One region of the Streptomyces sp. NPDC014801 genome, then DNA from elsewhere that is predicted to be linked to it. Evidence: riboswitches for the same ligand, from Rfam matches in the RefSeq annotation. Region 1 holds a riboswitch; the other holds the start of a gene.

Evidence for each region. A riboswitch is a leader RNA that binds a small molecule or an ion and turns the genes downstream of it on or off. The one in region 1 is predicted to bind cobalamin.
Region 2: linked by a shared signal. The riboswitch ahead of ACF1AL_RS38360 (FecCD family ABC transporter permease) and the one ahead of ACF1AL_RS25170 (ribonucleoside-diphosphate reductase subunit alpha) in region 1 are both predicted to bind cobalamin.

What each region holds. Positions count from the first base shown of each region.
Region 1 covers NZ_JBIBXG010000010.1:292,756-297,225, reverse strand. Annotated here, with positions in the region: gene ACF1AL_RS25185 (DUF3311 domain-containing protein) at 149-415, shown strand; gene mctP (monocarboxylate uptake permease MctP) at 412-2,049, shown strand; gene ACF1AL_RS25175 (GNAT family N-acetyltransferase) at 2,151-2,660, shown strand; cobalamin riboswitch at 2,706-2,864, shown strand; gene ACF1AL_RS25170 (ribonucleoside-diphosphate reductase subunit alpha) at 2,987-4,470, shown strand, end outside.
Region 2 covers NZ_JBIBXG010000024.1:25,762-30,231, forward strand. Annotated here, with positions in the region: gene ACF1AL_RS38350 (ABC transporter substrate-binding protein) at 1-148, opposite strand, end outside; gene ACF1AL_RS38355 (ABC transporter ATP-binding protein) at 158-925, opposite strand; gene ACF1AL_RS38360 (FecCD family ABC transporter permease) at 928-1,983, opposite strand; cobalamin riboswitch at 2,092-2,227, opposite strand; gene cobM (precorrin-4 C(11)-methyltransferase) at 2,244-2,993, opposite strand; partial or broken gene cbiT (precorrin-6Y C5,15-methyltransferase (decarboxylating) subunit CbiT) at 2,990-3,589, opposite strand; gene tsaD (tRNA (adenosine(37)-N6)-threonylcarbamoyltransferase complex transferase subunit TsaD) at 3,786-4,470, shown strand, end outside.

The sequences.
Region 1 (4,470 bases):
GGGCCGCCGGATCGCGGCGGCATCGCGGTCGTATAACGGTCACGGATGTCAACGACCGTTATACGGACGAGGGGTTCCGTTCCTGCTACACCTGACCTAGATTTCCTGCGCATTGCACAGGTGATCAGTGAGGGGACGGAGCCGCGCGATGTCGAATGCGCCAGATGTGTCCAGACCGGCGGTGGTGACGCCCGTGCGCGTCGTCATCGCCCTCTGCCTTGTCGCGCCCTTCGTGGCGATGCTGTGGGTCGGTAGTTACGCCAAGGTGGACCCGGCCTTCATCGGGATCCCGTTCTTCTACTGGTACCAGATGCTGTGGGTGCTCATCTCCACGGCACTGACGATGATCGCTTACAAGCTGTGGCAGCGTGACCAGCGCGCCCGCGCGTCCCAGAAGGGCGGTGCGGACAAGTGAAGGACGGCGTGAACGGCGTCGCACTCGGCGTCTTCATCTTCTTCTTCCTGCTCGTGACCGTCATGGGCTTCCTGGCGGCCCGCTGGCGCAAGGCCGAGAACGAGCACAGCCTCGACGAATGGGGCCTGGGCGGACGGTCGTTCGGCACCTGGATCACGTGGTTCCTGCTCGGCGGCGACCTGTACACGGCGTACACCTTCGTCGCGGTGCCGGCGGCGATCTACGCGGCGGGCGCGTCCGGCTTCTTCGCGGTGCCGTACACGATCCTCGTCTACCCGCTGATCTTCACCTTCCTGCCCCGGCTGTGGTCGGTGTCGCACAAGCACGGGTATGTGACGACGTCGGACTTCGTGCGCGGCCGCTTCGGGTCCAAGGGACTGTCGCTGGCCGTGGCCGTCACCGGCATCCTGGCGACGATGCCGTACATCGCGCTCCAGCTCGTCGGCATCCAGGCCGTGCTGGACGTGATGGGCGTCGGCGGCGGCGAGAACACCAACTGGTTCGTCAAGGACCTGCCGCTGCTGATCGCGTTCGGCGTGCTGGCGGCGTACACGTACTCGTCGGGTCTGCGGGCCCCCGCGCTGATCGCGTTCGTGAAGGACGCGCTGATCTACCTCGTCATCGCGGTGGCGATCATCTACATCCCGATCAAGCTGGGCGGTTTCGACGACATCTTCGCCAAGGCGGGCGACGCGTTCAGCCAGGTCAACCCGACCACGGGCAAGCCGCGGGGCGCGCTGGCCTCGGGCGAGGCACAGCAGTGGACCTACGCCACGCTGGCGCTGGGCTCCGCGCTCGCGCTGTTCATGTACCCGCACTCGATCACCGCGACGCTCTCCTCCAAGAGCCGTGAGGTGATCCGCCGCAACACCACGATCCTGCCGCTGTACTCGCTGATGCTGGGCCTGCTCGCGCTGCTCGGCTTCATGGCGATCGCGGCCGGGATCAAGGTGCAGAACGGCCAGCTGGCCATCCCGCAGCTGTTCGAGACCATGTTCCCGGACTGGTTCGCGGGCATCGCCTTCGCGGCGATCGGCATCGGGGCGCTGGTCCCGGCGGCGATCATGTCGATCGCGGCGGCGAACCTGTTCACGCGCAACATCTACAAGGACTTCATCAAGCCGGACGCGACGCCCGAGCAGGAGACCAAGGTCTCCAAGCTGGTGTCCCTGCTGGTGAAGGTCGGCGCGCTGGTCTTCGTCCTGACCATGGACAAGACGGTCGCCATCAACTTCCAGCTGCTCGGCGGCATCTGGATCCTGCAGACCTTCCCGGCCCTGGTGGGCGGCCTGTTCACGCGGTGGTTCCACCGCTGGGCGCTGCTGGCGGGCTGGGCGGTCGGCATGGTCTACGGCACGCTGGTGGCCTACGGCGTGCCCTCGCCGACCAACCCGAGCCAGAAGCACTTCGGCGGCTCCGCCAAGGAGATCCCCGGCATCGGCGAGATCGGCTACATCGGCCTGACGGCGTTCGTCCTCAACGTGGTCGTGACGGTCGTGCTGACCTTCGTCCTGAAGGCCCTGAAGGCGCCCGAGGGCACGGACGAGACCCGGCCGGAGGACTACACGGCCGACGCCGGCGACCCGGGCGTCCAGGTCGAGTTGCCGCCGGCCACGGCGGGCGCCGGTCACTGACCGGTCCGCGCACCCGCGCTCCGGTCACCGTCCGGTCCGCGCACACGGGCCGCCGGGAAATCCGGCGGCCCGTTGTCGTACCCGTGCGGCACACTCACCCCATGGACATCCGGATCCGCCCGGCCGACCCCGCCGAGTACGCCGTGCTCGGGGAGATCACCGCCCGGGCCTATCTCCACGACGGGCTGCTCGACTTCGGCGAGAGCGACACCTACCTCGACGAGCTGCGCGACGTCGCCCGGCGCGCCGCCGCGGCCCAGGTGCTGGTCGCCGCCGACGACAGCGGCACGGTCCTCGGCGGCGTCACCTTCGTCCCGGCCGGCGGCCCCATGGCCGACATCGCCCGCCCCGGCGAGGCCGAGATACGGATGCTCGCGGTGGCCCACGAGGCGCGCGGCCGGGGCACCGGCGAGGCGCTGGTGCGGGCCTGCGTCGAGCGCGCCCGGGCGGTCGAGGGCTGCACGGCCATCGTGCTGTCGACCCAGCGGACCATGCGCGCCGCCCACCGCATCTACGAACGCCTGGGCTTCGTCCGCACGCCCGAGCGGGACTGGAACCCCCTGCCCGAGCTGGACGACATCATGCTGCTCACCTACGAGCTGACGCTGTGACACCACCGGGACACAACATCTGGGGGTGACGCGACAGCCCGGCACTAGATGTATGCTCATGCTCGCTGTCGCCGCAGGGGAATCCGGTGCGAATCCGGAACTGTCCCGCAACGGTGTACTTGTGCATGTCCGTTCCCCGGCCCCGCCCGGAAACGCCGTGCCCAGGAGTCAGTCCGAGGACCTGCCGACAGTGCACCCGGCCACCCGGCCGGTGTGCCCTGACGTCCGGGCCTCGCGGAATGGGCCGGTGGACGCGGCGCCCCGTGCGCTCGTGTGCTGCCCCCTGCCCTCGCCGAGGCCCCGTGCCGAGCGAGGGAGAGCCCCACGTGACCATCGCGCCCGCCGATCCGGCTTCAGCCGGCGCATCGCTCACCGACGGTCCCGGTGCCGCGCTGCTGCGGACCCTGACCGAGCTGACCGCCGACCTCCCCGACACCGACCCCGGCCGGGTCGCCGCCGCGGCGCTGCGCGGCCGGTCGGCGCACGCCGACGAGGCGGAACTGCGGGAACTGGCCACCGAGGCCGCCGCCGGACTCATCTCCGAGGACCCGGCCTACTCCCGGCTCGCCGCCCGCCTGCTCACCCTCGCCATCCGCGCGGAAGCCGCCTCGCAGGGCGTGACGTCCTTCACCGACTCCGTGGCCGTGGGCCACCGCGAGGGTCTCATCGCCGACCGGACCGCCGACTTCGTGCGCCTGCACGCCGGGCGGCTCGACGCGCTGATCGACACCGGCGCCGACGACCGCTTCGGCTACTTCGGCCTGCGCACGCTGTACAGCCGCTACCTCCTGCGGCACCCGATCACCCGCAAGGTCGTCGAGACGCCCCAGCACTTCCTGCTGCGGGTGGCGAGCGGGCTGGCCGAGGACGACACGGCCCGGGCGGTCGACGAAGTCGCCGCGCTCTACGGGCTCATGAGCCGCCTGGACTACCTGCCCTCCTCCCCCACCCTGTTCAACTCCGGCACCCGGCACCCGCAGATGTCGTCCTGCTATCTCCTGGACTCCCCGCGGGACGAACTGGACTCCCTCTACGAGCGCTACCACCAGGTCGCCCGGCTCTCCAAGCACGCCGGCGGCATCGGGCTGTCGTTCTCCCGCATCCGCAGCCGCGGTTCGCTGATCCGGGGCACCAACGGGCACTCCAACGGCATCGTGCCGTTCCTGAAGACCCTGGACGCCTCCGTCGCCGCCGTGAACCAGGGCGGGCGGCGCAAGGGCGCGGCCGCGGTGTACCTGGAGACCTGGCACTCGGACATCGAGGAGTTCCTGGAGCTGCGGGACAACACCGGTGAGGACGCCCGCCGCACCCACAACCTGAACCTCGCGCACTGGATCCCGGACGAGTTCATGCGCCGGGTGAACGCCGACGAGATGTGGTCGCTGTTCTCCCCGGCCGACGTGCCGGAGCTGGTCGACCTGTGGGGCGAGGAGTTCGACGCCGCCTACCGCAAGGCGGAGCAGGCGGGCCTGGCGCGGAAGACGATCCCGGCGCGCGAGCTGTACGGCCGGATGATGCGCACCCTCGCGCAGACCGGCAACGGCTGGATGACCTTCAAGGACGCCGCCAACCGCACCGCCAACCAGACCGCGCTCCCGGGCCACGTCGTGCACTCCTCCAACCTGTGCACGGAGATCCTGGAGGTCACCGACGACGGCGAGACGGCGGTGTGCAACCTGGGGTCGGTGAACCTCGGCGCCTTCGTCGACGCGGCGGCCGGCGACATCGACTGGGCGCGGCTGGACGGCGCCGTCCGCACCGCGGTCACCTTCCTCGACCGGGTCGTCGACATCAACTTCTACCCGACCGA
Region 2 (4,470 bases), on a different contig from region 1:
CCTTGTCGTAGGTCACCTGGCGACCGCAGTTGGTCAGGGTGACCAAGGAGGGGGGTTTCGCGTCCTTGGCCGGCTCCACCGTGGCGCCGCACCCGGTGACGGCGGTTGCGGCGAGACAGAGGGCGGCGGCGAGAAGCTGCTTGCGCATAGGTGTCCTTCAGGTGGTGGACGGGAGCAGGTCGAACAAGAGCTGGACGGCGTCGGTTTCGGGGTGCCGGACGGTGTGGGCCCGGACACCGAACACCTTCGCGAGCAGCGCGGGTTCGAGGACGTCCTGGGGCGGCCCGGAGGCAACGATCCGGCCGCCGTCGAGGACGTACAGGACGTCGCAGTGGGCTGCCGCCAGGTTGAGATCGTGCAGAGCGGCCAGCACGGTCAGGCCGCTGTCGCGGACCAGGGACAGCACCTCCAGCTGGTGGGCGATGTCGAGATGGTTGGTGGGTTCGTCGAGGACCACAACCCTCGGCTGCTGGGCCAGGGCCCGGGCGATGAGCACCCGTTGCTTCTCTCCGCCGGACAAGGCGAGGAAGCTGCGTCCGGCCAGGTGGGCGACGCCGGTGCGTTCCATCGCCCGTGTGCAGATTTCCCGGTCGGAGGCGGCCGTGCGGCCTTGGTGCGGCAGCCGGCCCATGGCGACCACCTCGGCGACGGTGAAGTCGAACTCGGCCGAGGACTCCTGGGGCAGGGCGGCCAGCACCCGGGCCGCGGCCCGCGCGTCCATGGCGTGCAGATCGTCCCCGTCCAGCCGCACCACTCCCCCGGCCGGCCGCAGCGCCCGGTAGAGGGAGCGCAGCAGGGTCGACTTGCCGCTGCCGTTGGGGCCGACGAGTCCGGCGAATGCCCCGCTGCCCACGGTGAGGTCGATATGCTCGACCAGGCGCGTTCCGGCCGCTTCGATCGTCATGTCGTCGATGTCGAGTCGCATGCTCAGCGTCCTCCGAACGCATAAGCGCCCCGCCGCATCAGCAGCAGGAACGCGGGAACGCCGACCACCGCGGTGATCACTCCGACCGGCAGTTCGGCGGGGGCGAACAGCAGCCGGGACAGCACGTCCGCCCACACCAGCAGCACGGCACCGGCGAGCGGGGCGATGGCCAGCGCGCGGCGGTGGTCGGCGCCGACCAGCATCCGCACGACGTGCGGCACCATCAGCCCGACGAACCCGATGGCCCCGCTGACCGCGACGACCGTGCCCGTGACGGCCGCGGTGACGAGGAACAGCTCCCGGCGCAGCCGGTCCGGCACGACGCCGAGCGCGGCCGCGGTCTCGTCGCCCATGGCGAGCGCGTTGAGCGCCTCGGCCCGCCACCGCAGCCAGCCCCACCCTGCCGCCACTGTGACGGCGGCGAGCGGCAGTTGGGCCCAGGTGGCGCCGCCCAGGCTGCCCAGCAGCCACATCATCGCCGACCGGGCCGCCTCACCCCGTGCCGCGCCGAACACCATGACCGTGGTGACGGCCTCGAAGCCGTACGCCAGTGCCGTGCCGGTCAGGATGAGGCGCAGCGGCGTCAGGCCCCGCGGTGAGCGGGCCACGGCGTACACCAGCGCCATGGCCGCGAGTGCGGAGGCGAATGCAGAGGCGGACAGCGCCCATACGCCGAGCCCGGCGAAGGCGCCGAGGAGGATGACGGCGTTGGCGCCCACCGCCGCGCCTGAGGAGATGCCGAGGACGAAGGGGTCGGCCAGCGCGTTGCGCACCATGGCCTGCACGGCCACCCCGACGGTTGCGAGGCCCGCTCCGGTCACGGCGCCGAGCAGGACCCGCGGCAGCCGGATCTCCCAGACGATGGTGTATGACGCCGCGTCACCTGTGGGCAGCGTCTGGCCGGTGAGTCCGGCCCACAGGAAACGCAGCACCTCGCTCCAGCCGACGCCGGCGGCACCGAGCCCCACCCCGCCGACGAGGGAGAGCAGGAGCAGCACTGCCAGAGCCAGGCTGAGCGGCAGCACGGCTGTGCGGCTGGGAGCCGTTCTTCGACGCACGGGAGGCCGTCCTTCACACGGGCCGCCTGCTGGACGTCGCGCAGAAGCAGCCCGTACAGCCCTACCCTGCCGTACGGCGGCCCCTCTCGCAGTCCACGGCGAGCAGTCAACGGGTCGATGCGCCTCCGCAGGCGATCGGGCTCACACGGCGGCCACCGGTTGCGGTGCCGTGCACACCGTTGCGGGTCAGCGCCGGACTCTCACCGGACTTCCCCCACGGGAGGCGAGGGGAGCCTAACAAACGGGCTCCGGCGTGGCGTTCAGCACAGATGACGCTCGCGTTCGGGCGAGTACAGGTGACTGTCGCGGAACTGCTCCGCCCCCAGTGTCCGCCCCACCATGATCACAGCCGTCCGCAGCACACCGGACTCCTTCACCTTGTGGGCGATCTCGTCGAGCGTGCCGCGGATGATCAGCTCGTCGGGGCGGGAGGCGTAGGCGACCACGGCGGCAGGGCAGTCGGCGCCGTAGTGCGGCAGCAGCTCCTCGACCACTCGGTCGACGTACTTGGCGGCCAGGTGCAGCACGATCAGCGCGCCGCTGCGGCCCAGCGTGGCCAGGTCCTCGCCCTCGGGCATCGCGGTGGCCCGGTTCGCCACCCGGGTCAGGATGACCGTCTGCCCGACGGTCGGCACGGTCAGCTCCCGTTTGAGGGAGGCGGCCGCGGCGGCGAAGGCCGGCACACCCGGCACGACCTCATCGGGCACACCGGCCGCGTCCAGGCGACGCATCTGCTCGGCGACCGCACTGAACACCGACGGGTCCCCGGAGTGCAGGCGGGCGACGTCGTGCCCCTCCTCGTGCGCGCGGACCAGCTCGGCGGTGATCTCGTCCAGGGTGAGCTGGGCGGTGTCCACCAGGCGTGCACCCGGCGGGCACTCAGCCAGCAGCTCGCGCGGCACCAGGCTGCCCGCATACAGGCAGACCTGGCAGGAGGCGAGCCTCCGCGCGCCGCGCACCGTGATCAGGTCGGCGGCGCCGGGGCCGGCGCCGATGAAGTACACGGTCATCTGTCAGCTCCTGGTGAGGGGTTGTCGCTCTTCTGTACGGCCCACTGGGTGACCGGCATGGCCTGCCGCCAGCCGGTGAAGCCGCCCACGGGCACGGCATGCGCCACCGCGAGCCGCACCAGCTCGCCACCGTGGCGACGGTAGGCGTCGGCCAGCAGGGCCTCGGACTCCAGCGTCACGGTGTTGGCGACGAGCCGGCCACCGGCCGGCAGGGCGTCCCAGCACGCCTGGAGCAGTCCGGGTGCGGTGAGTCCACCGCCGACGAACACCGCGTTGGGCGGCGGGAGTTCGGCCAGGGCGGCGGGCGCGGCGCCGGTGACGACCTGCAGGCCCGGCACGCCGAGACGGTCGGCGTTACGGGTGATGCGTTCGGCGCGGACGGGGTCGCGCTCGACGGTGACCGCCACGCAGGAGGGGTGGGTGCGCATCCACTCGATGGCGATCGAACCGGAGCCGCCGCCGATGTCCCACAGCAGCTCACCGGGGGCGGGGGCGAGGGCGCCGAGCGTGGCGGCCCGCACATGCCGCTTGGTGAGCTGCCCGTCGTGCTCGTACGCCTCGTCCGGGAGCCCTGGCACCGCGCCGAGCCGCAGGGAGGCGAAGGCGCGGCGGCTCACGGCGGTTGGCGGGGTGGGGCGGGCGGCGGTCACTGCTCGGTACCTCGGTGTTCGGTGGACGACGCAGACGCACTTTACGGGTCGTTGGCCTGCAGCTCCTCGCCCGGGTACACATCCGCCGAGGACTTATTGCACACTACTTGCAACAACCTATGACATGCAGGAAGGGTCGGCGATGGGTTCTCCGATCGTGCTGGGCATCGAGTCGTCCTGCGACGAGACCGGCGCGGGCCTCGTACAGGACGGCCGGCTGCTGGCCCACGTGGTGGCGTCGAGCATGGACGAGCACGCCCGCTACGGCGGTGTCGTGCCCGAGATCGCCGCCCGGGCGCACGTGCACGCCCTGCGCCCGGTCATCCGGCAGGCCCTCGACGAGGCGGGGGTGCGCCTGTCGGACATCGGCGCCGTCGCCGTCACCACCGGACCGGGTCTCTCGGGCGCGCTCCAGGTGGGGCTGGCCGGCGCCAAGGGCATCGCGTACGCCCTCGGCGTCCCGCTGTACGGCGTGCACCACCTGGCCGGACACGTCGCCGCCGACACCCTGGAGCACGGACCGCTGCCCGAACCCTGCATGGTGCTGATCGTCTCCGGCGGCCACACCTCCCTGCTGCTGGTCCGCGATCTGGCCCGTGATCCGATCACCCACCTCGGCGACACCCTCGACGACGCGGCCGGGGAGTGCTTCGACAAGGTGGCGCGGGTGTTCGGACTGCCGTACCCGGGCGGTCCGGCCATCGACCGGGCAGCGCGCGCGGGGGATCCGCGCGCTGTCCCCTTCCCGCGTCCGCTGTCCGGCTCCTACGACTTCTCCTTCTCCGGCCTGAAGACCGCGGCCGCGCGCTGGGCCGAAGCGCACACGG